DNA from 2 places in the Limosilactobacillus galli genome. Region 1 is predicted to be linked to the other one. Evidence: a T-box and tRNA genes for the amino acid it is inferred to sense, from the RefSeq annotation. Region 1 holds a T-box; the other holds one or more tRNA genes.
The links. A T-box is a leader RNA that pairs with one kind of tRNA and senses whether it is charged. The one in region 1 lies ahead of QOS10_RS05555 (phenylalanine--tRNA ligase subunit alpha), so its partner is inferred to be a tRNA-Phe.
Positions count from the first base shown of each region.

Region 1 (22,232 bases):
CTGGGCAATGATGGCCCGCTTGTGTTCGCCGATCATGTTGGCAGCCATGCCGACGCAGTGATCCTGGTGGGCAGCCAGGGTATCCCGGAGGTCCGTGGCCAGGGGAAGATCGGCCTTGGTGGCGGGGACCGATGGCTGACGCAGTTGTTCAATATTGGTAACAATGTTTTTGATCATTCTAGTGTCCTCCTTAAGCTTGAAATAAAGGTGGCTGGAAGAAAACCATTCTTTTCTTCCAGCCACTGATGATTTAAAGACTATTTATTATTGTTCGACTTATGGTGTTGCTGTTTGCCGGCGTTTCGTTGCCGATTACGCAGGGCCATCTTCTTAGCCGGATCTGGGTTCTTGAGCTGGTCGATAGCATCGGCTGTATCACTTGAAGCGAAACTTGGCGTGGCCGGAGCAGCGGGTATCTTAACCGGGTGCTTCTTGGCCTCTTCGGCGATCTGCTTGCGGATCCGTGGCCGGTAGGCGTTAACCATCAGGGTTTGCAGGATAGCAAAGAGCCCCCCGATGAAGAAGTAGAGCCCCAAGCCGGCGGAGGAAGTCAGTGAGATGAAGAAGGTCATGAATGGGCTCATCCAAATGGCCATCTTCATCTGCTTCTTCTGTTCTTCCGGTACGCCGACCAGGCCGAGGTAGCTCTGGACGGCGTAGGCAATGAAGGACAAGATGGCAAAGAGGATGCTTGGCTTCCCCAACGCGATCCCGAAGAAGGTGGCGTGGTAGAGGTCCGGTGAGTAGCGGATGGCGGCATAGAGGGCGGCGAAGACTGGCAGCTGAATTAATAGCGGCAGGCAGCCGATCCCCCCGGTCAAGCTGATGTTGTTATCCCGGTAGAGGGCCATCATCTGTTGGCTAACCGCAGCCTGTTCCTCAGGGGTCTTGGCAGCCCGCTGCTTGGCGGACAGTTCCTTGATCATTGGCTGGATCTGGGCCATCTTCTCCTGGGTGACAGTTGATTTCTTCATCTGTGAGAACATCACTGGCAGCAGGATCGTCCGGACAATCACCACGATCACGATGATTGCCCAGCCATAGTTGTTCCCCATGTAGCCAGCCAGCCATTCCATCAGGTGCTGCATCGGCTTGGCCATGTAGTCATAGACAAAGCCGTAGGGCCGGCCGCTCTTGGTGGTCCGGACACACCCGCTCAGCAGCAGGAGCATCGTCGTCAGCAGGCCGACGACTGTAAGGCGTTTATGTTTCATACGGTATTTAATTCTCCCTTGCTTTAATTATTTTCAATTTGATATGGATAAACAGTACATATCTTACTCTAAAGTGGACTGAAAAGCCACCCGGAGCATCATCATAAATCAGCGCCGGATGGTGAATTGGCCCCTGTAGTCAGTGAGGTGCCCAGCCGTTTGCTGGATGCGGTCGATAATGGCGTAGGAGGTGGGGCCTTGAGCAAGGTGGCGGATAAAGCGGTCGACAGTCTCCTTGGGTCCCTGGGCCTCGACGTAGACTGTTCCGTCAGCCTGGTTGCGGACAAAGCCGCAAAGGCCAAGCTGGCGAGCAATTTGAAGGGTTCCCCAGCGAAAGCCGACCCCCTGAACCCGGCCCGTGATGGTTAGTTGGACATTAATCAAATGTGTTCACTTCCTTAATGAAAAATTATAAAAGCCGTTGGTTAGTTAAAGATATTGTACACCCATAACATGGTATAATTATCTTAAGAGGAAGGGTAGTTTAACTTATGGAAGAATTAACATCAATTCACAATCAACACGTTAAGGACTGGAAAAAGCTCCAGACCAAGAAGTTTCGCAAGCAGACCGGCTATTATCTTTTAGACGGTTGGCACCTGGTCAACGAGGCCCTGCAGGCCGGGGTGACGATTCACCAGCTGATCGGGACCAGTGAGCAGCTGGATCAGCACCAGGACCTGTTCGACCACGCGGCGGAGGCCTATGCCGTGACCGAGGAGATCATGAAGCACATCACCGATACCGTCACACCGCAGGGAATTGCGGCCGTCGTTGACCTGCCAGATGCCCACCGGGTTCCCCAGCAGCCACTGACCGGGGCCTGGTTGTTCCTTGACCGGGTCCAGGATCCGGGCAATGTCGGAACCATGGTCCGTACGGCGGATGCCGCTGGCTTCACAGGTGTCGTTGTTGGGCATCTTTCTGCTGACCTTTTCGGCCCCAAGGTTGTTCGCTCCATGCAGGGAAGCCAGTTTCACCTTCAGCTCTTTGAGGGTGACCTTCGGAAATGGATTGCGGATTTCAAAGCGAATGGGGCACCGGTCTACGGTACCCAATTGAATCCGCAGGCTAAGAACTTCCGGGATGTCCATCCTGGTAAGACCTTTGCCCTGATCATGGGAAATGAGGGTCAGGGGATGAGCGACGAACTGCTCGCTCAGACCACTGATAACCTCTACATCCCGATGCGGGGCGAGGCGGAGTCACTGAACGTGGCCATCTCAGCCGGGATTCTGATGTTCCAGCTGAACCAGTAAGACTACTTACTTTTGAAAAGCAAAATAATTTATTTTTGGCTAGCTATCATGTATGATGATGGTAACCAATAGAAAAGGGGTATTACATGAAATCAAAGAATGAGTGGCGCAACGATCAAGAATACGTCTCAATCGTTTCTGACCTGCTGGCTCAGCCTGCCGTTAAGAAGCTCGCTAAATATACCCAGCACCATCACTCCAATCGTTTGCAACATTCAATTGCGGTTTCTTACGATAGCTACAGGATTGCTAAGCGTTTCCACCTTGACTACCGGAGTGTTGCCCGGGCCGGGTTGCTCCATGACCTGTTCTACTATGACTGGCGGACGACCAAGTTTGACCTTGGTACCCACGCCTTCATCCATCCCCGGGTGGCCTTGCGGAATGCGGAAAAGATTACCCCGTTGAACAAGATGGAAAAAGACATCATCCTGAAGCACATGTTTGGGGCGACGCTCGCTGTGCCTCGGTACCCAGAAAGCTTAATTGTTTCATTGGTTGATGATTTTGAAGCAGAACACGAATTCTTTAGTCCGATGCGGGCCAAACTTCGTCGCCGGATTAAGAAGCGTCGGATGCGGACTATTTGGTAGGAAGGAGACATCATATGCAACACGAAGCTAGTACACCGGTTGCGGATGGTGGTTGTCAATTGTGTCCCAAGTTCACTCAAACCTTTATGATGTTAGGCAAAAAGTGGAATGGCTTGATTATTGAAGTCTTACTGGAGAGTGACACCTTACGATTCAAGGACATTGCCAACAGCGTCAGCAAGTGCAGTGACCGGGTTCTTTGCGAACGATTGAAGGAACTCGAGGATGACCAGATCATCGTGCGGAACACCTATCCGGGATCCAGTCGGGTTGATTATTCATTGACGACGCGGGGACGCGAGTTAGCACCAGTGATGAAGGAAGTTCATGCATGGAGCGATAAGTGGTGCTAATTGGGGCTTGACCAATCCTTGTCGAGTCATTAGAATACTTAGTATAGTTAAAAGCGATGACGGAAACTAGTAGCCGGTAATGGTTGTCAGAGAGTCACCATGATTCTGCGAGCGGTGGCCAGCCTGTCCCGGTGAATTTCATTTCCCGAGCCGATATGTAATGGTATTCCGGTCGATCACCGTTATTGATCAATTAAAGTGTATAGGCGCCTGCCTATAAACTAGGGTGGTACCGCGAAGCTTCGTCCCTATGGGGATGAGGCTTTTTTTATTTACAAAGGAGTTGAAAGCATGGGATTAAAAGAGAAACTTGCTGACCTGCGCCAGCAAGGATTGCAAGAGATTGAAAACTCGTCCGACCTCAAGCGGATTAATGAAATTCGGGTTAAGATGCTGGGGAAGAAGGGCCCGATCACCAATGTTTTACGGGGGATGCGGGACATCAGTGCCGAGGAACGGCCAAAGGTTGGGCAGTTTGCCAACAAGGTTCGTGACGACCTGACCGCAGCCATCGAAGAAAAGCGGGCGGCCCTGGAACAGGCCGCTTTGGATGCGGAACTCCAGGCGGAAACCGTTGATGTTACCCTGCCTGGCAGCCCCGTGGCCCAGGGACAGCCGCACGTCATCCAACAGATCATTGATCAAGTGGTGGACCTGTTCGTCTCCATGGGTTACGAAGTTGCCGTTGGGGATGAAGTGGAGCAGGAAGTTTACAACTTTGAAAAGTTGAATCTGCCAAAGGACCACCCCGCTCGTGACATGCAGGATACCTTCTACGTGACCCCATCTGTTTTGATGCGGACCCAGACCTCGCCAATGCAGGCGCGGATGCTGGAAAAACACGATTTCAGCCAGGGCCCACTAAAGATGATCTCCCCAGGTAAGGTTTACCGGCGGGATACCGATGATGCGACCCACAGTCACCAGTTCAACCAGATTGAAGGGATGGTTGTCGGCAAGCACATCACCATGGCTGACCTCAAGGGAACCCTGAAGGTCGTTGCCCAATCCCTCTTCGGTGACAAGCTGGATGTCCGCCTGCGGCCAAGCTACTTCCCATTCACGGAGCCTTCTGTCGAAGCCGACATCACCTGCTTCAACTGCATGGGCAAGGGTTGTGCAATCTGCAAGCACACCGGCTGGATTGAAGTCCTCGGTGCCGGGATGGTGCACCCGAACGTCCTGAAGATGTCCGGGGTTGACCCTGAAGAATACGGCGGCTTTGCCTTCGGATTGGGTCCCGACCGGTTCGCTATGCTGAAGTACGGCGTTGACGATATCCGGAACTTTTACCAAAACGATGTACGGTTCTTAAATCAATTCGACGAGAAAGGATAATGTAAGATGAAAGTATCATACCAATGGTTAAAGGAATACCTCGACCTGGACGTTGAGCCACGCGACCTTGCAGAAAAGATTGCCCGGACGTCGGTTGATATTAACGATGTTTACAAGATGGACGACGGTTTGAAGAAGATTGTTGTTGGGGATGTCCTGAGTGTCGAGGAACACCCGAACTCCGACCACCTGCACATCTGTCAGGTTGACGTCGGCGAGGATGATCCCATCCAAGTAGTCTGCGGCGCTCCCAACGTCCAGGCCGGCAAGAAGGTCATCGTTGCCCTGAGCGGTGCCCGGATTGCGGACAACGTCAAGATTAAGCGGGGCAAAATCCGCGGTGTCGAATCCAACGGGATGCTCTGTGCCCTCCAGGAGATCGGCTTCAGCGATAAGATCGCCCCAAAGGATTACGAGGCCGGCATCTACTTCTTGCCGGATGACGCCAAGGTCGGCGAACCAGTCTTCGGTTACCTGGGCATGGATGACCCGATCATCGATACGGATGTTACCCCTAACCGTGGGGACATGCTGAGTATATACGGGAACGTCAACGACATTGCCGCCTTCTACAACCTGAAGCCCCACTTCAAGGAACTTCCGGTTGAGGAAAACGCCGACCAGGCAACGAGCGAACTGGTCAGTGCCCAGATTGACGACGAAAAGATTGCGCCAACCTACAAGCTGCGGGTGATCAAGGGGGTTAAGATTGCCGACAGTCCGCTGTGGATGCAGATCCGTCTGTGGAACGCCGGAATCCGGCCAGTCAACAACGTGGTCGACGTTACCAACTACATTCTGTTGAAGTACGGTCAACCGCTGCACAGCTACGACTACGACCAGCTGCCTGGTCATGACTTCGGGGTCCGCCACGCCAACGATGGGGAGAAGTTCACCGCCCTGGACGGGGATGAACAGACTTTGAAGGCTAACGACATCCTGGTAACGGTTGCCGGTCAGCCAGTGGCCCTCGCCGGCACGATGGGTGGTGAAGGAACCGCCGTTTCTGACCAGACGACCACGGTGGCTCTGGAAGCAGCCATCTTTGGCCCCGTCATGGTTCGGAAGCAGGCCCGTAGATTAGACCTGCACAGTGAGTCTTCAATGCGGTTTGAGCGGGGGATCAACCCGGCAACCGTTGAGACGGCCTTAGACGAAGCTGCCGAACTGATTAAGGAACTGGCAGGCGGCCAGGTAACCAAGGGTATCGTTACGGGCAGTGAGAAACCAGCCATTGATAAGCAGATCACCCTATCTCTTAACAAGATCAATCATGTCTTGGGCACCGACCTGAAGATGGCCGATGTGGAAGACGTCTTCAAGCGGCTCAACTTCGGCTACCAGGTAAACGGAGATGACCAGATTGTCGTCACAGTTCCGTCCCGGCGGTGGGACATCTTCGTTGCGGCGGACCTCTATGAGGAAGTTGCCCGGATCTACGGCTACGACAACCTGCCGGAGACCCTGCCAGTGATGACCCGGAACCGGGGTGGCCTGACTGCCCGGCAACGGTTCATTCGAGCTAGCCGGCATGACCTTGAGGGGATGGGTCTGACGCAAGCCATCAGTTACTCCCTGACGACGGTCGACAAGGCTAAGCAGTTCCAGATTGACCCCGTGGCTGAACCAATGAAGTTGGACTTCCCAATGAGTTCCGACCACGTGGCTACACGGATGAGCATCATCAGCGGCCTGCTGCTGGACATCGCCTACAACGTTTCCCGGAATGTCGATAACGTGGCCCTCTACGAAGAAGGCCGGGTCTTCCTGCCAAAGGGCGGCGAACGTCCAGAGGAACAGGAACACCTTGCTGGTGCGATCACTGGTCAGATGCTGGCCAACGACTGGCACACCGAAGACCGTCCGGTTGACTTCTTCCAGGTCAAGGGAATCGTCGAACGCTACCTCCACAACATGGGGCTGGCGGGCAAGGTAACCTATGTTGCCGATCAGTCACGCCAGGAGATGCATCCCGGCCGGACCGCTAACATCCTGTTGGACGGTCAATTGATCGGGTTCCTCGGCCAGGTTCACCCAAGCACGGCCAAGGCATACAAGATTCCAGCAACGTACGTCTTCGAGCTTAACCTTGAGGCCCTGATCGCAGCACCAAAGGTTGACAACGAGTACCACCCAATCAGTAGGTACCCATCCATCACCCGGGACATTGCCCTGTTAGTTGACAATGATGTCACCAACGAGATGATCATGGATGTCATCGACAAGCGTGGCGGGGCCTTTTTGAAGGACGTTCACCTCTTCGATGTCTACAGCGGCACGCATCTGCCAAACGGTAAGAAGTCGCTGGCTTACACCCTGACCTACCAGGATGACCACGATACGCTGACGGAAGACCAGGTCAACGCCGCCTTCAACAAGGTCACGAAGGCCTTGCAAGACGACCTGTCCGCTGAAATTCGTTAAACTAAAATAATGTGAGACTTGCCACGGTGCAGTCCCACATTATTTGTATTTATGAAGGCTAAAAGTTGAATAACGATCAATTAAAACGGCAAAATCGGCTGGTCATTTTCCTGATCGGAATCATCGTTGTTGCCGGCCTGGCTATTCACCAGTACTTCAACTATTCACTGAAGCCGGTGGATCCGAGCAGCCGCCAGCGGGTGACGGTGGTGATTCCGGCTGGGGCAACCGACCATCGAGTTGCTAAGATAATGAAGGAGCACCACCTGGTTCGCAGTCAGTTTGTCTTCTACTACTACCTCCAGACCCATAAGACCCATGGCGTGAAGGCGGGAAAATTTCGTCTGGCCAGGTCGGCGACAGTTCCCGAGCTGGCGGGGGTTCTCCAGCAGAACCGGGCCGCAGAAAAGCGGTAGGGGGATTGCCGTGGCCGGCAGAGTGCTATATACTATTTGGGATTAATTTATATTTAGAGGAGCAGTAATTTAGACAATGAGTACAAAAGAACAGCGGCGGCCAATTATCATCGGTGTTACTGGTGGTTCGGGGAGTGGGAAGACCACGGTCAGCAAGGCAATTTATAACCAATTGCATGGCCAGGCCATCCAGATCATCACCCAGGATACCTACTACAATGACCAGTCATCAATGACAATGGCCGAGCGGAAGGCGGTCAACTATGACCACCCCCTGGCCTTTGACACCGATCTCTTGATTAAGCAGCTGTCCGACCTGCGGAACAACAAGGCAATCGAGATGCCTGTGTACGACTACACCCAGTACACCCGGTCAGCCGAAACGGTCCATGTTGAACCCCAGGATGTGATTATCCTGGAAGGAATCCTGATCTTGGATGATGAACGTCTGCGGGACCTGATGGATATCAAGGTCTACGTTGACACCGACGATGATATTCGGATTATTCGGCGGATCAAGCGGGACATGGCTGAGCGGGGCCGGACCCTGGATTCAGTAATCAACCAGTACCTGGCAACGGTTAAGCCGATGTACCACCAGTTTGTGGAACCGACGAAGCGCTACGCTGACATCATCGTTCCCGAGGGTGGTGAGAACCGGGTGGCCATCGATATCCTGACGACTAAGGTTCGCGACATCCTGGTTAAGCGGGGCCACACCCTGCAATAGAGTTTACAAACACCTGGCAGAATGGTAATGTAGCCACTGGATAAAATTTGAGGAGTGAATTAGATATGGCTGAAGAAAAAGAATTTCCAATGACCCTTGAAGGGAAGAAGAAGCTAGAAGAAGAACTTGAAAACTACAAGATGAAGCGTCGTCCAGAAGTTATCAAGCGCATCAAGATTGCCCGGAGTTACGGTGACCTTTCTGAAAACTCAGAATACGAGTCAGCTAAGGACGAACAGGCAATGGTTGAAGGCAAGATCGCTCAAATCGAAAACATGCTGCAATACGCGGTCATCATTGACAACGAAGACGTTGCTAAGGATGAAGTTTCCATGGGCCGGGAAGTTACGATTAAGGAACTTCCTGACGAAGAACCGGAAACCTACTCCATCGTCGGTGAATCCGAATCCGACCCCATCAACGGTAAGATTTCCAACGAATCACCAATGGCTAAGGGGCTGCTTGGCCACAAGATCGGTGAAGAGGTCAACATCGACATTCCAAATGGCACGATGAAGGTTAAGATCTTAGACGTCAAGTAAGATTGAAGAAGCCTGCGGCAGGGTTAGCTTTGCCGCAGGCTTTTTTGGTTTTAAATAGGTCTTTGATCCTGTCCCCGCTGGAATGCCCGGATCTTAAAACATTATCCGGCATAGGCAGATTGCTTGGCATTTTGCTCGTCAGATGGTATCTTTAGCAGGATGAAAGTGCTATCATAAAACTAGTCGAACGAGTAAAGGGGATTTAAGTATGAAGTTAATTGTTACCGATGCCGCTAATGAATGGTTCAAGAATGAGATGGATCTGAAGCCGGGGGATGGGATCAAGTTCTATGGCAAGGTCTATGGCCGGACGGAGGTTCACCATGGCTTTTCCCAGGCCTTTGCCAAGGATAACCACCCGATCGATCCGGTGCTGGAAGTGGTCAAAGACGGGATCAACTACCACGTCAATGAAGTTGATGAGTGGTTCTTCACCCGCTTGATTACGACCGTTGATGCCAACGCCGATGGCCCCGTTTTCCACTTCCAGCATGAAGATCAGAACGAGGCCCCAGATGTTGCCGGAATGAAGAGCGACCAGGATGATCACTCCGATAATCAGGCGGATGCCTCGACCGGAGCCTCCCAACACTTTGAACACTAAATTAAAACAGCCGCCCAGGAGCTTTCCTGAGTGGCTGTTTTTTAACGCTGTCGTTTAGTGATGTACCAGGTCAGGCCAAGGCTGACGACGGTGACAATCACCCCGAGGATCAGGAATGGCGGCCGGTAGTAGAATTCAACCCGGTGAGTCCCGCTGGTGATCGGCAGGGCCATGAAGATGCTGATGACGGTCCGCGGCTGAACCCGGTGACCGTCGATGCGGACGTGCCAACCGGTGGCCGCGGGGATGGTCGTCATGAGGGCGGACTGCCCACGGTGAATATGGACCGTTCCCTTAATGCTGGTTGGCGTGGCCTTTTGAATCTTCAGCGGCGATTGCTGCAGGGTACTCAGACTGGCATTAAAGGCCCGCTGGTTCAACCGGTAGACGCTGACGTTCTGCAGCCAGGCGCTGGTCTTCTTGAGGCGGAAGGTGATGGTAACCAGCTTACCCTTCTGGTGGTGGGCTAGGTTGATCACGACGGTATCCCGGTAGGTATCGTATTGGCTGAAGTCCCGGCGGTTCAAGCTGATCGAAGCGCTATCCTTGACCTCGGGGCCGAGGGTGAGGTAGTAGGAGTCGTTGGTCGGTGGCGTGAACTTCAGCTTAATCGTGGCCGGCTTCAAGAGGTTTTGCTTTTTGAAAGTCGTGCCCGTGATCTGGTGGGCGGCTTGAACATTATTGAAGCTAACCGAGGTAAAGTTTTGGACGATAAACAACGGCTGGTTGATCGGCCGGCCCGCCAATGCCTGGAAGATTTGGGACTGGTAGCCGAGCGGATCCAGGGTGGCCTTGCCGAGCTGGAAGATCTCCGAACTAGCCCCGAACGCAATCGGCAGGGCGGCCGGGCTCTCGCGGCTGGTAATCATCCTGGTCTGATTGACTTTTTTCAGGCGCGCCCAATCCGGCCGGTACCCGGATAGCGGCATGATCTGTTCCCCGTCCTCGATCCCGTGGTGCCGGGCGGTCATTATGTACTTGAAACCGAGCAAGGCGTCGCTGACCTGGGTTCCATTGTCGTAGCTGACAAAGCCATCCCCAGCTGGTTGGCCAATCGCACCCATGAATGCTGGAATCGGCGGCTCCAGGGTGGAACCGAAGTGATCGGCGGAGTAAAAGTCGCCCTGCATGGGGTCATCCTTGGTTCGCATGAAGGTCTTGGCGACCCGGTAGAAACCGGAATCATGGTGCTTCAGTTGTTGACTGGCCTGGTCGAGCTGCTGGGTGTACTTGCCGAACTCAGCCTGGGAGACGTAGGAAATTTTGTTGAGGCTGGTGAAGGCGCTGGTCCCAACGTCACAGGCCACGATCAGAACGATGAGGAAGTCGTACAGGCGGGGGGAATTCCGCCGGGCGATCATCAATGCTGCCAGCGAAACGACGACGAACCCCAGGCCGATGAGCCGCTGACTGGTTGACAGGTACGCCAATTTGAGCTGGCCAGTTACCCAGAAGACCAGACCGCTGATAATCAAAATTGCCAGTGCACCCGGCCATTGCAGCTGGTAGGATGGCTGCAGGACCCGGGCGGCGAGCAGGATGCACCAGAAGGCAAAGATGAACGAGAAGCGGTACGGGTACCAGACCGGAAACTGTCCGGCGTGCCAAAGTAGGTCCAGTGGTTCGTAGCAGAACGATAGGATAAAGAAGATGGTAACCAGGCCGGCAACGAGCCGCTGCGACCACTTGATGTGGACGTTGAAGAAGTAGAGGGCTGCACCGATCATGAGCAGCATACCAATATAGATGTTGGGCTGGCCACTGGGCATCTGGTTGAAATCAAATGACCCGGGCACCAGTTTACCGAGCATCTTGAGCGGCTGGTATTCCAGCTTGCTGCTGATGATGGCCTCCGTGTAGGTCCCCTTGCTGGTAGTCAGGGCATAGATGGTTGGCAGGAGGGTGACCGCTGCAATACCGGCACTGGCGATGGAGCTGGCCAGGTAGACCCCGGTTGTCTTCAGCCGGGTCCGCCAATCCGCCAGCGTTGGCAGCTGCCAGCAGACGACGAGGATGGTGAACAGGCAGATCATCCAGGCCATGTAGTAGTTATCGATCATCATGACCGCCAGCCAGGCAATGTAGGTTCCCGGATGGCCGTCGTGGATGAGTCTGAGCAGTCCCCAGATGATCAGCGGCAGGATGACCAGGGCGTCGAGCCAGATCATGTTGAGCTGGTTAGCGATCATCCAACCGTTGAGGGCGTAGGCAGTGCTGAAGGCCCAGATCCGAAAGCCGCTTTGCAGCCGGGTCTTAAGGAGCAGCCAGGCAAAGGCCATTCCCGCTAGGCCGTAACGGAGCAGGGTAAGGGCCATCACCCCGCTGGTCAGCCATTTTCCAGGGAAGAAGATCAGAATCAGGTTGAGGGGACTGAAGAGGTAGTAGGCATTGGTTCCCAGCATCTCACCGCCCAGTCCCTTGCTGAATGAATAAAACAGGGAGCCGGGGTGGTGGAGGATGATGTTACGCAGGTAAGCGAAAAAGTCGACATATTGCTGGCCGAGGTCGACCGTTAAAAGGCTGCTGGGGCCAAAGGGAGCCATTTGCCGATAAGCAAAGTAGGCCCCCATCAGGATGACCGGAATCAGGAAGCTTCCGGTCAATATTAATGCATGCTGTTTTTTCCAATTATGGCGAATCACAACGAGTTTTCCTTCCCTTATTAGTATTGCTGAATATTATATACCGATCTTATGAAGAAAATCGTCTCTGAAGGATTAAATTTAAGTAAATCATGATACTTAAGTGTTCATTTTTTCATAAATAAAGAGTATTATTCTTAAGTTAGTAGTGAAGGGTCCTCTGCGCCCAATAACAAAATTTGGTAGAATAATATCGTCACTACAATTGAAGGAGAATTAACTTGTGAAAGTCTTTGATCGAATAAAAAGATTGTTTAATTCGCAAAATCGAAAGAAACGTAGTGCTCAGTCCGTGATTCCGTTTCGGCTGAACTTCCTGCTGTGGATTGTCGGGATCCTGTTGCTGGCACTGACGGCCCGGCTCTTTTATCTGCAGGTGCTGAACGGTTCAGCCTACAAGGCGGAGGTTAAGCGCTCGGATACCTCGATTCAGACCAATAACGTCCAGCGGGGGATGATTTATGATTCCCAAGGAAATGTCATGGTCGGCAACCAGACCCACCAGGCAATTACCTATACTAAGGGTTCCAACGTTACGACGGATGATCTTTATAAGATTGCTAACCGGCTGGGCAGGTACGTGACGGTCACCAACAAGAATTCCCGCTTGACTGACCGGAATGAAGAGGATTACTACCTAGCAGATAAGGGCCGTTTGAATAGCGTCCTCAAGCATGTTAAAACCAGCAGTAGTGATAGCGATGACGACAAGTACGATAAGGCCCTTAACTATCTGAATAGTCATCCGGATGCTTGGCATTTGACCAGCCAGCAGAAGAACAACGCCCGAATCTACGCAGCCATGAGCGGGGCCTACTCCTTGTCAACGACCTACATTAAGGAGACCGGCGTTACGGCTGGCGAATTGGCGGCCGTCGGGGAGCACCTTAACGAGATGCCCGGGGTTAAGATCGGGACGGCCTGGACCCGGAACTATCCGCAGGGCAAGGACGTCCAGAGCCTGACCGGGACCGTCTCCACTACGGGTTTGCCAAGTGATGAGGTTAACAGCCTGCTTTCCGAGGGGTACTCGCGAAACGATAGCGTGGGGCAGAGCTACCTTGAAAAGGAATACCAGGCCACGCTGGCCGGTTCCAAGTCCCAGACCGAGGTTACGACGAATGGTAATAATGTTACCAAGGAAGTTGTCAAGTACCCTGGCAAGAAGGGGGATAACCTGGTATTGACTGTCAATTCCAAGTTCCAGCAGCGGGTGCAGGAGATCCTGAAGAATAACTACGCCTCTGCGGGTAACGGCTACTCCTCAGGGGTCTACGCAGTGGTTATGAACCCCCACAACGGTGCCATCCTGGCCATGGCCGGAATCGACCGTGACACGAAGACCGGTAAGCAGACTGATGACCAAATCGGTGCCATCAACCACCCAATTACGATGGGGTCGGTTGTTAAGCCCGCTACGGTGATGGGAGGCTTGATGAGCAAGGTCATTACGCCTACCAACAACACCCTGGTTGACCGGCCAATTAAGGTGGAAGGGATTTCTGCCAAGAGTTCCTGGTTCAACCATGGCGGTTCCGCTAACATGGCGGTGAATGCCCCAACGGCCCTAGAAGTTTCCTCAAACTCTTACATGATGCAACTGATCATGAAAGAGGGGGGAATGGACTATCACGATAACGCCCCAATGACCCTGAAGCCAAGCATCTTTGCTAAGGAGCGGTACTACTTCAACATGTTCGGCCTTGGTCAAAAGACCGGGGTGGACCTGCCGGGTGAAACCGCTGGGTACACCGGTCCTTCTGACGAAAAGCACATTGGTTCAGCACTGGACTTGGCCTACGGGAACTACGACGGTTACACTACCATCCAGTTGGCTCAGTACATGTCAACCATTGCCAACGGCGGGAACCGGATGCGTCCTTACATTGTTAAGGAAATTCGCGGAACCCAGAGCAATGGTAAGCTGGGCCCGGTTGAATACACGACTCAGCCCCAGGTTCAGCAGGTTATCCCAGCTCCGAAGTCATACTTCGATGTTGTTCACCAAGGACTGTACCAGGTGGTTCATGGTTCTAACACCTACATCACCGGTCGAGCATTGTCCAGCGTCAAGCCTTCAATCTCCGGGAAGACCGGGACAGCCGAAACGGTTTCTGATGGTCACAAGACTACCACTCTGAGTTTTGCCGGTTATGCACCGTCTAACGATCCGCAGGTAGTTGTTGCCCTGGCTATCCCTGGTTGTACAAATAGTGATGGTGGAGCGAACCTGAATATGGCCAAGCAGATTTTCCAGGCCTACTGGAAGATGGTTCAGTCGCCAAAGGGCTTTACTGACGGTGAATAAAGCAACTGTCAAGGTAATTTCCTTAACAAACTTTGCTAAATCACTAGCCAAACCAATTAATAAATGATATAGTTGTACGAGTTAGGGTTACGATAAATAACCAATTAAGATCAAATAAAGTTTGGAGGTTATAACTCATGCGTGTCAACATTACCCTTGAATGCACTTCATGCCACGAGCGGACTTACTTAACCAGCAAGAACCGTCGTCACAATCCCGACCGGCTTGAATTAAAGAAATACTGCCCACGGGAACGCAAGGTGACATTACACCGCGAAACTAAGTAATTTTTTACTTGGTTCATCAAACCAGTAGATTGCTTCTAAAGCAATTGCTGGTTTTTTTGTGTGTTCGATTCTGACCCAAGTGAATTAATGTTCCGGCCAGCCGCAAGCTGTGAATCGGTTCACCTAGTGAAAAAACGCTTGCAAAAAATAGGCGGACCTGTAATAATGTATTCTTGTAACCGTTTATCATTTTGTATAAAGGGGAGATATGAGAATAATGGCGTATTCCAAGAATGAGCTGCGGCAGGCCTACATCGCACGGCTGCAACAGCTAGATCTTAATACACGTCTTAGTGAAGAGAAACGTTTAACTTCGATGCTTTTCAACCAACTCGAGTGGATGCGCGCCAAAACGGTGGCATTGACCCTCAGCCAGTCGTTTGAGATCGATACGGCCCCGATCCTGCTGCACGCCCGTCATGAGGGGCGGACAGTGGTGGTTCCCCGGACCCTTCCCAAGCGGCAGATGGAGTTCGTCGAGATTACGGAGAGCACTAACTTTAATGAAAGTTCCTTTGGTATTCTTGAACCGGCGGATGGTCGGGTATTTGGGCCCGATGAGATCGATCTGATGGTGGTCCCGGGGGTGGCCTTCACCCAAGATGGCAAACGGCTTGGCTTTGGCGGCGGCTACTATGACCGCTACCTGAGCAAGTACCATGGTGATACGATTGCCCTGGCCCTGCCAACCCAACTGGCCGACGATGGCGAGTGGCAGGCAGACGAGCACGACCAGCAGATTGCTAAGGTCCTGAACCTGGCGGAGTGCTAGCTGATGCGATCACGTACTTGGTCCCTAGCGCCCGTCACCATTACCCTGGTGGTCATTCAGGTGCTGGTGTACCTGGCGATGACTCTGGCCGGCGGATCGACTAATCCGGCGGTCCTGGTTCGCTTTGGGGCACTGCAACCAGAACTCTTGCGGGCCGGCCAGTGGTGGCGGCTGATCACCCCGGTCTTTGTCCACATTGGCTTTACCCATTTGCTGATCAACAGTCTGACCCTGTATTTTCTGGGCCTCTACATTGAGCAGCTGTTTGGCCATTGGCGGATGCTGGTCATCTACTTTGTCAGTGCCATTGTCGGGAATCTTTGCAGTGCCTACTGGCTATCCGGCAGTCTGGCGGCCGGTGCCAGCACGGCGATTTTCGGCCTGTTCGGGGCCTTTTTGATGCTGGGTGAGTCCTTCCGGGAAAACCTGGCGATTCGCCAGCTCAGTCGTCAGTTCCTGATCCTGGTCCTGTTAAACATTGGGACCGACCTGCTGGTGCCCGGTATTGACCTGGCGGGACACATCGGGGGTCTGTTCGCCGGCTTCCTGATGGCGTACGTTGTGGCCGCCCCTAAAATTGGGCCGGTGGCAACGAACAAGCGTTGGTTGAGTGCCGGGATGTTGATTGTTGGTATCCTAGTCCTAATTTGGGAAGTGAGCTGATATTATGGCAATGGTTCCACGTGAATTTAGGACGTTGTACGATGTTCAGCAGCTGCTCAAGCAGTTTAATGTATTTGTATACGTCGGCAAGCGCTTATACGACATCGAACTGATGGCAATTGAGCTTGACAATCTCCACCAGGCAGGAGTGGTTGATCAATCAACCTATATGAAGGCGAAGATTGTCCTGCGCAAGGAACATCGTGAAGAATTGAAACGAGAACAAACGGGGAAACTGTATTAATCCCCAAGAAAGGAATTATTATGGCAAACAAGAAGTTATTTGGTGTTGATCTTGGTGGTACGACCATCAAGTTTGCAATTTTGACGGAAAACGGTGAGATTCAACAGAAGTGGTCAATCCGGACGAACACCCTGGACGAAGGGTCACACATCGTCCCTGACATCATTGAATCAATCAACCACCACCTGGACCTGTACAAGATGAACAAGGACCAGTTTATCGGGATCGGAATGGGGACTCCCGGAACGATCGACCGGGACAAGGGGACCGTTGTTGGTGCCTACAACCTGAACTGGAAGACAACCCAAAACGTCAAGGAAGCTATCGAAGAAGGTACCGGGATGAAGTTTGCCCTGGATAACGATGCCAACGTGGCCGGTCTTGGTGAACGCTGGAAGGGTGCCGGTAACGAGGGTGACGATGTGGCCTTCATTACCCTGGGTACCGGTGTCGGTGGTGGAATCATCGCCAACGGCAAGCTGATCCACGGTCTGGTTGGTGCCGGTGGTGAAGTCGGCCACATGGTTGTTCAGCCAGATGGCTACCTTTGTACTTGTGGTAACCGTGGTTGCCTGGAACAATACGCTTCCGCAACCGGGGTTGTTCACATTGCCCAAGATAAGGCTGAAGAATACGAGGGCAACAGTCGGCTGAAGGCCATGATCGACAACGGTGACGAGATCACTTCCAAGATCGTCTTTGACCTGGCTAAGGAAAACGACTACCTGGCAAACAAGGTTGTCGACGAAGTTTGCCATTACCTGGGTCTGGCTTGCGCTAACCTGAGCAACGTCTTGAACCCCGAATTCGTTGTGATCGGTGGTGGGGTTTCCGCTGCCGGGGACTTCCTGCTGAAGCGGGTTAAGGCGAACTTCGAAAAGTACGCCTTCCCAACTGTCCGGACTTCTACTCAACTCAAGCTGGCTGAACTTGGTAACGATGCCGGGGTAATCGGTGCGGCTTCACTGGCACGTCAATTTGCTAATGATTAATAGTAGTGAGGCGAACTGATCGTGATCTTAGGAGTTAGTCAAGGATTATTAATCTTCAACACTGTTATCATCATCCTCTTGGTGGCCTGGCTATTGACCTGGCTCTTCCAATACTGGCGGCGCAATCATTACGCAACCGTTTTGGACGAGGACGAGTTCCAAAAGGGAATTCGGAAGGCTCAGGTAATCGATCTGCGCCAGGAAAACGAATTTCGGGCTGGCCATATTCTCGGTGCCCGGAACCTGCCGTACATTTACCTGCGGCAGCAATACGGCGAGCTGCGGCCTGATCTGCCTGTTTACATGTATGACCAGGGAATGGCCATCAGTACCCAGGCGGCGACTTTCCTCGGCAAGCACGGCTACCACAAGCTATACATCTTAAAGGGTGGTTACAACAGCTGGGATGGCAAGACCAAGAAAGCTAAATATTAAAACAAAAACAGGAGACTGAATTCAGCCTCCTGTTTTTGTTCGGTTAGAATTAGATTTGATGAGCGGAACGCCCCTTCCGAATAGCAGCCTTCCGGTTTTCGTCAAACTTTTCTTCTTGTTCTTCAACTGGCTTGATGACCTTCTTGTGGAATGCCAAGGCCCCGCTTGCTAATGCGGCAATGGTTGATGCAGCACCGATGAAAACACCCTTAGTGAATTGTTTCATAACACAGTTCCCCCTTTAGTTATTTAGTTAATTCTATTATGATTTACTTAGGTATGATTTACCAGTGATTTACAGTAAATTTTGCGATAATTTATAAATTGTGGGAGAAAATAAAATGACAAAAATAGTTGCGATTATGGGCCCGACCGCGGTGGGGAAAACGGCCCTGTCGATTGACCTTGCCAAGCGTTTCAGCGGCGAGGTGATCTCCGGTGACTCGATGCAGGTTTATCGCCGCTTGGACATCGGGACGGCCAAGATCACCAAGGCGGAGATGGCGGGGGTCCCGCACCACCTAATTGACATCTGTGACATTCAGGAGCGTTACTCCGCCGCCATGTTCAAGCAGCAGGCCGAGCAGGCGATCAAAGACATTGCCGGTCGGGGGCACCTGCCCCTGGTGGTTGGCGGCACGGGGTTTTATTTGCAGACCCTGACCGAGAACCTCACGCTGGGGCAGGACCACTTTGACGATCGATCGGCCCAGATTCGGCAGCACTGGCAGCAACTGGCTGAGGAGCGGGGGGCGGCATACGTCCGCCAGCGCCTGGCCGAACTCGATCCGGCAGCTGAGCAGCACATCGAGAAGGGGAACCTCCGCCGGGTGATCCGGGCCCTCGAGGTCATTGAGAAGACCGGGCGGCGCTTTTCCGATCAGCCCCGCCAGAAGAGCGCTAATGACTACCTGCTGATTGGGCTGACGACCGACCGGCCCGTCCTGTATGACCGGATCAACCGGCGGGTCGACCTGATGATGAAGGAAGGACTGCTGGACGAGGCCCGCTGGCTGTACGATCACGACGGGGCCAGCCTGCCAGCGAGGAAGGGAATCGGCTATCACGAGTTTTTCCCGTACTTTGCCGGGGAGATTGACCTGGCCACGGCGGTGCGCAAGGTTAAGCAGGATTCGCGCCACTATGCCAAGCGCCAACTGACCTGGTTCCGCAACAAGATGGATGTCCACTGGTTTGACCTGGTCAGCGGTAAAGATCAGCCTGAACAAATTAACGAATTGGTCCAGTCATGGTTAATTAAGTAAAGTCGATCGGGCAAAAAGATTTTAATTATCTTAAAATTTCGATATTAATTGACTTGTTCAGGGCGGATTGGTATCCTTAAAAACGTATTGAAAAGGTAATTGTGGACTGATTTTACGAACATTTAATGTTTATTGGTCTATTTCAAAAATGATTGTTCGGGTATCGCCGCTTGCAGACGGGACTTAATAAAATTAAGACCATGGTCACCATCATACTTTAGCGTAACTGGCTTTTTACTGAAAGGGAATGAATTTTAATGGCTAAGCGAGAATATACAAAAGATGAAGTTCGTCAAATGGTGAAAGATGAAGACATTCGTTTCTTGCGGGTAATGTTCACCGACTTGCTGGGGACGATCAAGAGTGTTGACCTGCCGGTAAGTCAACTGGATAAGCTGCTGGACAACAAGATCATGTTTGATGGCTCATCCATCGATGGCTTTGTCCGGATCGAAGAGAGTGACATGTACCTGTACCCAGACATGTCCACCTGGTTGACCTTCCCATGGGGGGCAGAACACGGTAAGGTGGCCCGGGTCATCTGCAGTGTCCACAACACCGACGGCACCCCATTCTCCGGTGATCCGCGGAACAACCTGAAGCGGGTCTTGAAGGATATGCGGGCTCTCGGCTTCAAGGACTTCAACATTGGACCGGAACCAGAATTCTTCCTTTTCAAGCTTGATGAAAATGGCAACCCAACCACCAAGGTTAACGACCAGGAAAACTACTTTGACATGGAACCCGCTGACCGGGGTGAAGACTGCCGGCGCGATATCGTTTTAGCCCTGGAAAAGATGGGCTTTGACGTTGAAGCAGCCCACCACGAAGTTGCTCCGGGCCAACACGAAGTTGACTTCAAGTACGCCGACGCCTTAGAAGCTGCCGACAACATCCAAACTTTCAAGCTGGTGGTTAAGACAATTGCCAAGAAGTACGGCCTCCACGCTACCTTCATGCCAAAGCCGCTGTCAGGGATCAACGGTTCCGGGATGCACCTGAACATGTCCCTGTTTGATCAGGAAGGTCATAACGCCTTCTACGACAAGGATGATAAGAACCAGCTTTCCCAGACCGCTTACCACTTCCTGGGCGGTTTGATGAAGCACGCCCGGAGCTTCACTGCAATCTGTGATCCAATCGTTAACTCCTACAAGCGGTTGGTTCCTGGCTACGAAGCCCCAGTCTACGTTGCCTGGTCCACTTCCAACCGGTCACCACTGGTCCGGATTCCAAACGACCGCGGCATGGGGACCCGGCTGGAACTGCGGTCAGCTGATCCATCCGCTAACCCGTACCTGGCAATTGCCAGTGTCCTGGAAGCCGGCCTGGACGGTCTGCGCAACGACCTGCCACCAGTTCACAACATCGACGAAAACATCTACCAGATGAGCCTGGCAGAACGGCAGGAAAAAGGAATCGTAAACCTGCCTGACACCCTGCACAATGCTCTGAAGGACCTAGCCGCCGATGACGTCATCAAGGGCTCCATGGGTGAACACCTCTACAAGAGCTTCATGGAAGCCAAGACGTGGGAATATGACGGCTACCGTCAGCACGTATCCGACTGGGAACGGCAACAGTACATGGAAAAGTACTAAATTCAATTGAATCGTGAGTAAAAAGCTTGGAAAGCGGCCCCAAAAGCTGCTTTTCAGCTTTTTCTTGCTGTCAATTGACAAATGCCGACATTCAGATACAATTATACTTGTTGTAATAGCGGCTTTTTGCTGTTAATTAGTTACTAAAGGAGAATCGAGATAAAATGGATCAAAAGGTCAGAGTTCGGTATGCACCAAGTCCAACTGGTTTCCTGCATATTGGAAATGCCCAATCAGCATTGTTTAACTACTTATTTGCACGGCACTTCAACGGTACGATGGTACTGCGGATTGAAGATACCGACACTAAGCGGAACGTTAAAGACGGTGAAGCCAGTCAGCGGAAAAACCTGCACTGGTTAGGAATCGACTGGGATGAAGGTCCAAACAAGCCAAATCCAAAGTACGCACCTTACCGGCAGAGTGAACGGAACGCCAAGGGAATCTACCACAAGTACATCCAAGAACTGTTGGACAAGGGGATTGCCTACAAGGACTACACGACTGAGGAAGAACTGCAGGAGATGCGGGAACGTCAGCGTGCCAACAAGGAAGCGCCGCACTACGATGGCCGTTGGTACGGCCGGAGTGAAGAGGATCAGAAGGCGGCTGAAGCTAAGGGACTCAAGCCAACCATCCGCTTCCACTTCCCAAAGAACCATGACTACGAATGGGATGACATTGCCCGGGGTCACGTTTCCTTCAACTCTGACAACCTCGGTGGCGACTTCATCATTGAAAAGAGTGATGGGATGCCAACCTACAACTTTGCCGTTGTTGTCGACGACCACTCCATGGACATTACCCATGTCCTGCGTGGTGCCGATCACATTTCCAACACGCCAAAGCAGATTGCGATCTATGAAGCACTGGGCTGGGAGCACCCAACCTTCTGCCACATTCCATTGATCTTCAACCCGAAGACCCGGAAGAAGCTGAGTAAGCGGGACAAGGATACCCTGCAGTTTATCAGTGAATACAAGCGGCACGGTTACCTTCACGAAGCTATCTTCAACTTCATCGCATTCCTGGGCTGGTCTCCAAAGGGCGAGCGGGAAATCTACTCCAAGGATGAGCTGATCAAGGTTTACGATCCTGACCGGATGTCCAAGGCTCCAGCCTACTTCGACCAAAAGAAGCTGGACTGGATGAACGCCCAATACATCAAGCAGATGTCAGTTGATGAACTGACCGACCGGACGATGGAACTGGTCAAGGAAGGCGAAACTGAGGAAGCAAAGCGCCTGCAGAGCATTCCGGAAGATGACCTCTGTGACATCATCAAGAAGACGATCCACGTTCACCAGCGGGACGTCAACAAGCTGCTTGAAGTGATGGAATATGCTTGGAGCTACTACAATGTTCTGGACGAACACTTCAACTACGACCAACTGGTTGACAATGAAGACTTCAACAACGACGACGTACTCGCCGTTCTGAACGGTCTGAAGGACAAGCTGGTCAACGGTGGCGACGACCTCGATTACAGCCAAGCTATCAAGGAAGTTGGCAAGGAAACTGGCATCAAGGGTCGGTACCTCTACTTCCCA
Region 1 covers NZ_CANCWK010000021.1:3,410-25,641, forward strand. The annotation lists gene QOS10_RS05525 (peptide deformylase) at 1-177, opposite strand, end outside; gene yidC (membrane protein insertase YidC) at 258-1,214, opposite strand; gene QOS10_RS05535 (acylphosphatase) at 1,323-1,598, opposite strand; gene QOS10_RS05540 (TrmH family RNA methyltransferase) at 1,706-2,473, shown strand; gene QOS10_RS05545 (HD domain-containing protein) at 2,560-3,066, shown strand; gene QOS10_RS05550 (winged helix-turn-helix transcriptional regulator) at 3,081-3,419, shown strand; T-box leader at 3,467-3,672, shown strand; gene QOS10_RS05555 (phenylalanine--tRNA ligase subunit alpha) at 3,711-4,757, shown strand; gene pheT (phenylalanine--tRNA ligase subunit beta) at 4,764-7,181, shown strand; gene QOS10_RS05565 (hypothetical protein) at 7,247-7,597, shown strand; gene udk (uridine kinase) at 7,674-8,327, shown strand; gene greA (transcription elongation factor GreA) at 8,393-8,869, shown strand; gene QOS10_RS05580 (HesB/YadR/YfhF family protein) at 9,078-9,473, shown strand; gene QOS10_RS05585 (YfhO family protein) at 9,515-12,115, opposite strand; gene QOS10_RS05590 (peptidoglycan D,D-transpeptidase FtsI family protein) at 12,339-14,423, shown strand; gene rpmG (50S ribosomal protein L33) at 14,561-14,710, shown strand; gene QOS10_RS05600 (5-formyltetrahydrofolate cyclo-ligase) at 14,928-15,482, shown strand; gene QOS10_RS05605 (rhomboid family intramembrane serine protease) at 15,486-16,145, shown strand; gene QOS10_RS05610 (YqgQ family protein) at 16,150-16,389, shown strand; gene QOS10_RS05615 (ROK family glucokinase) at 16,410-17,381, shown strand; gene QOS10_RS05620 (rhodanese-like domain-containing protein) at 17,397-17,816, shown strand; gene QOS10_RS05625 (DUF3042 family protein) at 17,866-18,042, opposite strand; gene miaA (tRNA (adenosine(37)-N6)-dimethylallyltransferase MiaA) at 18,158-19,081, shown strand; gene glnA (type I glutamate--ammonia ligase) at 19,339-20,682, shown strand; gene gltX (glutamate--tRNA ligase) at 20,847-22,232, shown strand, end outside.

Region 2 (5,867 bases), on a different contig from region 1:
CGTCTGCTAAGAAGCCAAAGGTTATCGGCATCGTATGGATCATGACAGTAACGACGAGGAACAATATGATCAACAATGTAGTCATGATCGTTAAGAGTACGGCCAGTCGATCCATCAATCATCAGATCACGACGCTTAACGTAATCACGAACCTTGGTCCATTGTATTGAGTGATAGAACTTGTTAGCAATGGGATCACGTTCGTTATGGTTGTACTCCCGTTGCCATTGCTTATGGTATTGCTTGTATTGATCTGTCTGATGGTACTTGGCAAGGCGCTTAAGCTGTTTTTGTTTTTGTAACTGCTCATGCTTACTGCACCAATCATGATCAGGTTTGCAAAGCACATGACATCCCCGTTGATAGCATTCATGAGTACGCAATATCATTCTCTCCTTTTAGTTAATGATCTCTGTAGCAGTGGAGGCGCTTGGCTCGCAAGAGGCAAGCGCCTCCTTGGGGTCGGCTTACTTCTTGACCTCAATTAAAATGAGTAATAAGATTAGTAATGTTAAGTTTAAGTTATTCAACGGGAATCACCTCCTCACAATTTTCTGGGAGGTGATTCCCGTTTTCTGTTGCCTGCCGACCCCAAATAGTTTTAAGGGGATGCTTATTGACGGCAAAATAAAAGACGGTAGCCTATTGCTATCGCCTGAATCTCATCGAACACTAACATCGATCTTCTAATACTAATATGTTATACTGAATATGCAAAAGGACAAGAGGTATCGGCTCTCGTCCCTTTGCGTTCCGGAAATTGATTTGCCAGCTAGTCGCTATTTGCGATTAGCTTTTTTTATTATCGCGTAAGCCTTAGCGAAGTTAATCGCGGCTACCGACAATACGAAGATTGTCAGTGCGATAACAAGGCGTCCTCTCTTTCCGGAGTACTTTTGTTTCCATCAGTATCATCCCCTTTCCGGATTCAGGGAATCACTTCCGGAACGCTGTAGTCATTTCAGGAGTAGCTAATTCCCTTCCTGACTACATCTAACATTATACCTTAAAAGAACAAGGTAAAATCTACTTATTTTTACTTACATTAAAAGCCGGCAAGCGTTGACCTGTCGGCTTTTTCTTCATCTTTCGTTTACGGGTATGCTCAGCGTGATTGAGCATATACAATTCAGCATTGCCGCTGACTGTTCCCCATGTTTTAGTGTGAAACATTAGTAAATCTCCCAATACAATCGAAGATCAAGTGCTCGCTTATACATCTTCATAGCATCCTTTTGCTCCTTCATAATCATTTGGTCATCCTTGTCTAACTGCTTAAAGGTGTCGGTATTCATGAACTCCTTCAACCGTTTAATCTTACAAGCTAATTCATTACGTTCCGCCTTCAATTTAGCTAATCTATTTATCTTTTCTTGTCTCCTCATTCCTTGTACCCATGCTTTACACAACTTCACTATTGCTTGAGAAGTATTAACCTGAACTTGTGTCATGATCATTCCTCCAAACAAAAAAGCCAGCCATTAAGCTGACCTTTAATGATTTTTCAAATAATTCAGTACAATTAGATAAACAATGATAAATATAACTATACAGATTAGTAATCCTAATAAAATAGAAAATATCATTTTACATAACCAACTTTTTCTGCTTGATCAAGTTCCTTTTGAATTTCTTTGTTATATTTAGCAAACTTGTCAGCATATTCATCGAAATCGCTTATCTTTATTTCCAGCAAAGATATTGGATTGACTTCGTATCCAGTAAAATCACGTTTTAAGCTGCAAGCAATTGTGGCCATATACATCATCAATTTATAGGGATCGGGCTTGTTTTTGTCTTCGCAATATTCAAAATGTTGCATTGCAGCCACTGCATGTACTGTTCGTGGAGATCCATACATTATTGTTTTATGTTCTAACTTTACATATTCATCAGTACCATCTTCAGAACTCATTTCCTGAGCAGCCTTTTCCATGTTGGTAATGAAAGAAGTCCATCTATTAAGTATCGCTTGTAAATCCTCATTACTTGCCTGCCTAAAATATGATTCGATCTGTAAGTCGTGATTACTCTTATACTCACGATTCTGCTTTAACATATCTCGAATCATTTTAGGTAATTCCTTTAGGTTAGCATTTACGGCCCATAAGCCAAATAAAATCAACACAGAAATAACAATATTCCAATTCGCGTTTTTTAACATTTCTAACATCTTATTTTCACCTCATCCATATAATACAAAAGCCCGGTCATAATAACCAGGCTGAGGTAAAAAATAAAATGATCGTAGTTTACCGTCGTTGCGGACGCTCAAGGCATGGAACGTAAAGTAGGTGTTCCTTCTTTCTCATAATTTGCCTTGAAAGCCAAGAGCCGGAGTCGAACCAGCTTCATGCATGGGAAAAGCATAACCATGCCCTAACCGTAGGACGTTGGCCACTCGCTCAGGCCCACCAAGCGAGCAATGCTGATGGACGGGATCGAACCGCCGCAACGTGGAACTTCACTCCACTGCTCTACCAGCTGAGCTACATCAGCATATATAGAGCACGCAAGCCTCCGCACCCGGTCGAACTTTTCCGCGAACGCCTGTAACGGTGCTGGTACTCTATGGTGTAGCCCTCTAGCCGTTGAGTTAGGCTACGTACTCTTCTGCTCATTGCATGGACGCCTGAGACTATCAGAGCGGCAGTTAGTTGTGAAACATTTACGCTTTTATCCAACAAGGGAGGCATATAATGCCAAATGAGAATCATTCGATACCTGTAAAAACCGGTGTTAATGGTTGATAGTCTCAATGCGGAATAATGGGCTTTGCTCCCATTTGGCAGCTTGCACAATCAAGTGTCTTCTGACTTTCCGCCGCTTAATTCGAGATCCTGAGTAATGAGCTACGCAGGACGTCTCTCCTCTTAAGTCCATATTATTCAGGTAGTTAAAGGCTTGCCTAAGCACAAAGGAAATGTACTTTGATGGCTCGCCGCTATCTTTGCGACAATACCATTATGCTACATAAGAATGACCCATGATGAACCCAATTTTGACCCATTTTCAACCCAAAATTGACCCATCGATGACCAATCAATGACCCAAGAATGACCCGAAATCGTATATCTCACGCATGTGTTGAAATATACCGACGTAGTTTGGGGATGAGATCATTCTTTCCCCGCTTGACATGGAATTTTTCACACGCTGGATCAATGCAGTCGGCAAACTCACAACATGCCTTTTTCACACGGCGTCGAAATGCACCATTGCCATTGATAAGCAGTCGTTCACGGACTTCAGCATCGGACAAGTTACCGAGGTATTTACCTTTGATGATGATTTGACTATCTCGACTGCATCCCCCGACCGCGTAATGCACTGCATAATAAGCGCTGGCATATTCGCTATGCTGAATCATTGATTGCTCGGACGTATTACCTGCAGAGGGAGCTTTGGGCATTCCGTCCAGTGAAGGTGAACTATAATCGTCCCATGCTCCCGACCTGCGCTTAATGACCGGGTAGCGATCATAGAAAAACCACTGCACGGCATGATAGGTTCCATCTACGTCTAATTCCTGAAATAAAGCCATCTTCAGTACGCTCCCTTATTGTGATATAATTATTTTGTTTGATATTTAGGAGCTGCACCAACCGGTGTGGCTTTTTTATTTACTTCAGTTCATCTACTGTTACCGTAGAATTATCCCCGAAATAGATATTGTGCTTACGATTATTCTGATCAACATATTGCAACGAGCGGCTTGAATGCTTGATGTCAAACTTGCCCTTTTCCTCCATGATGACCTTACCGTCTGCGTTATAAACTTTAATCTCACGAGGAATACCATTATTCATTTCTGACTTGAAATCCTTACTAATTCTTCCTCCACTTGCTGTCTTATTAAAGTACCAGTGGGAGCATCCCCCAAGTAATGCTAAAATCACAACAATTACAGAAGTCACAACTAAAATACGTTTCTTGGTGTTACTCATTTGATGCCCTCCAATGAATTTTTAAGCTTCTTGTGTTCCTTTCGCCGGTTAAGTTTGCGCCGGCGTTTAGTTCGATTAGATTTCTTCTTTGATTTCATTTCTTCAACCTCCCTATATTTGTGACTGTTATTGGATCAACATCAATCTCATCAAACGGTACGCCTCGTGTTTGTCGCTGAATGATGAAACCTGGCAGATTATCAGAAAAGGTCTTAGGACCAATGATTTTGTAGACATGCTCACCGTCAGTGATCAATGCACCATCCTTTGCAGCCTTAATTGCATCTTTGTATTTCATCACTCTGACTCCTCGTTCAACGGGCGCCCACACATTGGGCAAAAACTAGCTCTAGGCGTTGTTCTATCGTATTCCGTTGAGTAATTGGTATTTTCTAAGATAGCAACAAAAGCCGATAAATCTGGATCTTTGATAATGGTAACTTCTGTTTTTCTCCCGTCTTTATCATTAACAAGATTACCATCAAAAATTGGTAAAGTTGGCTTACCGTGAATGACATGACAATACGGGCACTCTCTCTGCTTCTTACTTAATTTCATTAGTTAAGGCTCCTCCCACAAAATGGACAGCTAGATATTTTTATGAACCCGGTCTGATTGCAAGCAGTGAAGTCATCGTAATCCGTAAGAATGTAGCTATTTTCTACCTTGTCAAAAGCAATGCATTCCTTATCCTCAAGCTGACCATATCTCCACGTTTTACCAGTACCATTTAGCATTGAGCAGTACGGGCAATTGTAATTTTTGATAACTTTTTTCAGAGCGGATGCTAACTCGATTGCAGCCTGAGGGTAAAACCAATTTAGAAAATATAGCTCTTGAATGTAGTCCTCGTCCCAGCGCTCAGGTGCCCAAACATAAGTCTTGATTAATGATGGGTATTCCTCATCATCGCTTGCCTCGTAATCTTCGTTAGGCTCAGTTTCAAAATCAATTTTCCAGCCACTAAAAATGGCTGAAGTAATTAAATCTTGAGCTTTGGCAAAGCGTTCGAGGTTTGTCTCAGCTTTATATGGCTTTTCTAATTTCTTGAGTTCCATCGCTATTCCTCCATCTTATGTGTCTCCCAGCTATAACTAACCATCGTTTCAACCTTGAACTTTTTACCACACTCTTCGCAAATTTCTTGATGTTCCCCATCGTCATATAGCTCTGGAAATTCAAATACATCTTCTGAATCAATAAGCACAGCACCACAATAAGGGCATACGATATATTCGTCACTAAAAGTGTCTGGTTCATCCCCATTAAGGCTTGCACGAACCTCTTCTAGTCTTTCTTTTTTCCAGCAATCACTGCACAAACCCCGCTGCATCCAAGCAAGGCTATCCACTTTGCCGCATCTCTTACAATGTGAGTCTTCATAACTTAGCACTACATCCACCTCTTCGGTTTTTTTACTGTCTTATGCCACCATTGCGACCATTCATAGCCTGTGTGGTCCATTAACTCGGCCCGCTCAATCTGACGTTTTCTGGTTCGCTTAATTGGCTTAATACGCCTATATCCGAGTAATAAAGCGCGAAAATTCTTATTAAAGCTATAGCAATTAGGCTCCGATGTGACAGTTAAACTGACCTCAGGGCTAAGTGGCGGTAATTTAATCATTGCCCTTAACCTCCTCATACGTCCGCCGGAAGATGTCACTATCAATGGCCCAGTGCTCTCCATCAATGCCAGTTTCGATCCAATCGCCTTCATCAAAGGCCATGTCTCCTTCATTAATTGGCAGGTAATACTCATAGCCACCACCAGTGTCACCGCGTTCAATGTCATACTTTTTCGCCATCTCCACGGATCCGTCGAACTGCTCCGCCTTGATAGTCGTCTTTTTCCGATATTCTTTAATCATCACTATCAGCTACCTCGTATTCACCCATATTGTTAACACCGGTTCTAAAA
Region 2 covers NZ_CANCWK010000005.1:58-5,924, reverse strand. The annotation lists gene QOS10_RS01980 (HNH endonuclease) at 1-383, opposite strand, end outside; gene QOS10_RS01975 (hypothetical protein) at 1,027-1,173, opposite strand; gene QOS10_RS01970 (crAss001_48 related protein) at 1,173-1,451, opposite strand; gene QOS10_RS01965 (hypothetical protein) at 1,583-2,173, opposite strand; tRNA gene QOS10_RS01960 (tRNA-Phe) at 2,427-2,499, opposite strand; gene QOS10_RS01955 (hypothetical protein) at 3,077-3,544, opposite strand; gene QOS10_RS01950 (hypothetical protein) at 3,624-3,947, opposite strand; gene QOS10_RS01945 (hypothetical protein) at 4,042-4,245, opposite strand; gene QOS10_RS01940 (hypothetical protein) at 4,245-4,505, opposite strand; gene QOS10_RS01935 (hypothetical protein) at 4,505-5,005, opposite strand; gene QOS10_RS01930 (hypothetical protein) at 5,008-5,340, opposite strand; gene QOS10_RS01925 (hypothetical protein) at 5,566-5,817, opposite strand.
Region 2: it encodes a tRNA-Phe, which carries the amino acid that the T-box ahead of QOS10_RS05555 (phenylalanine--tRNA ligase subunit alpha) is inferred to sense. The anticodon was not compared.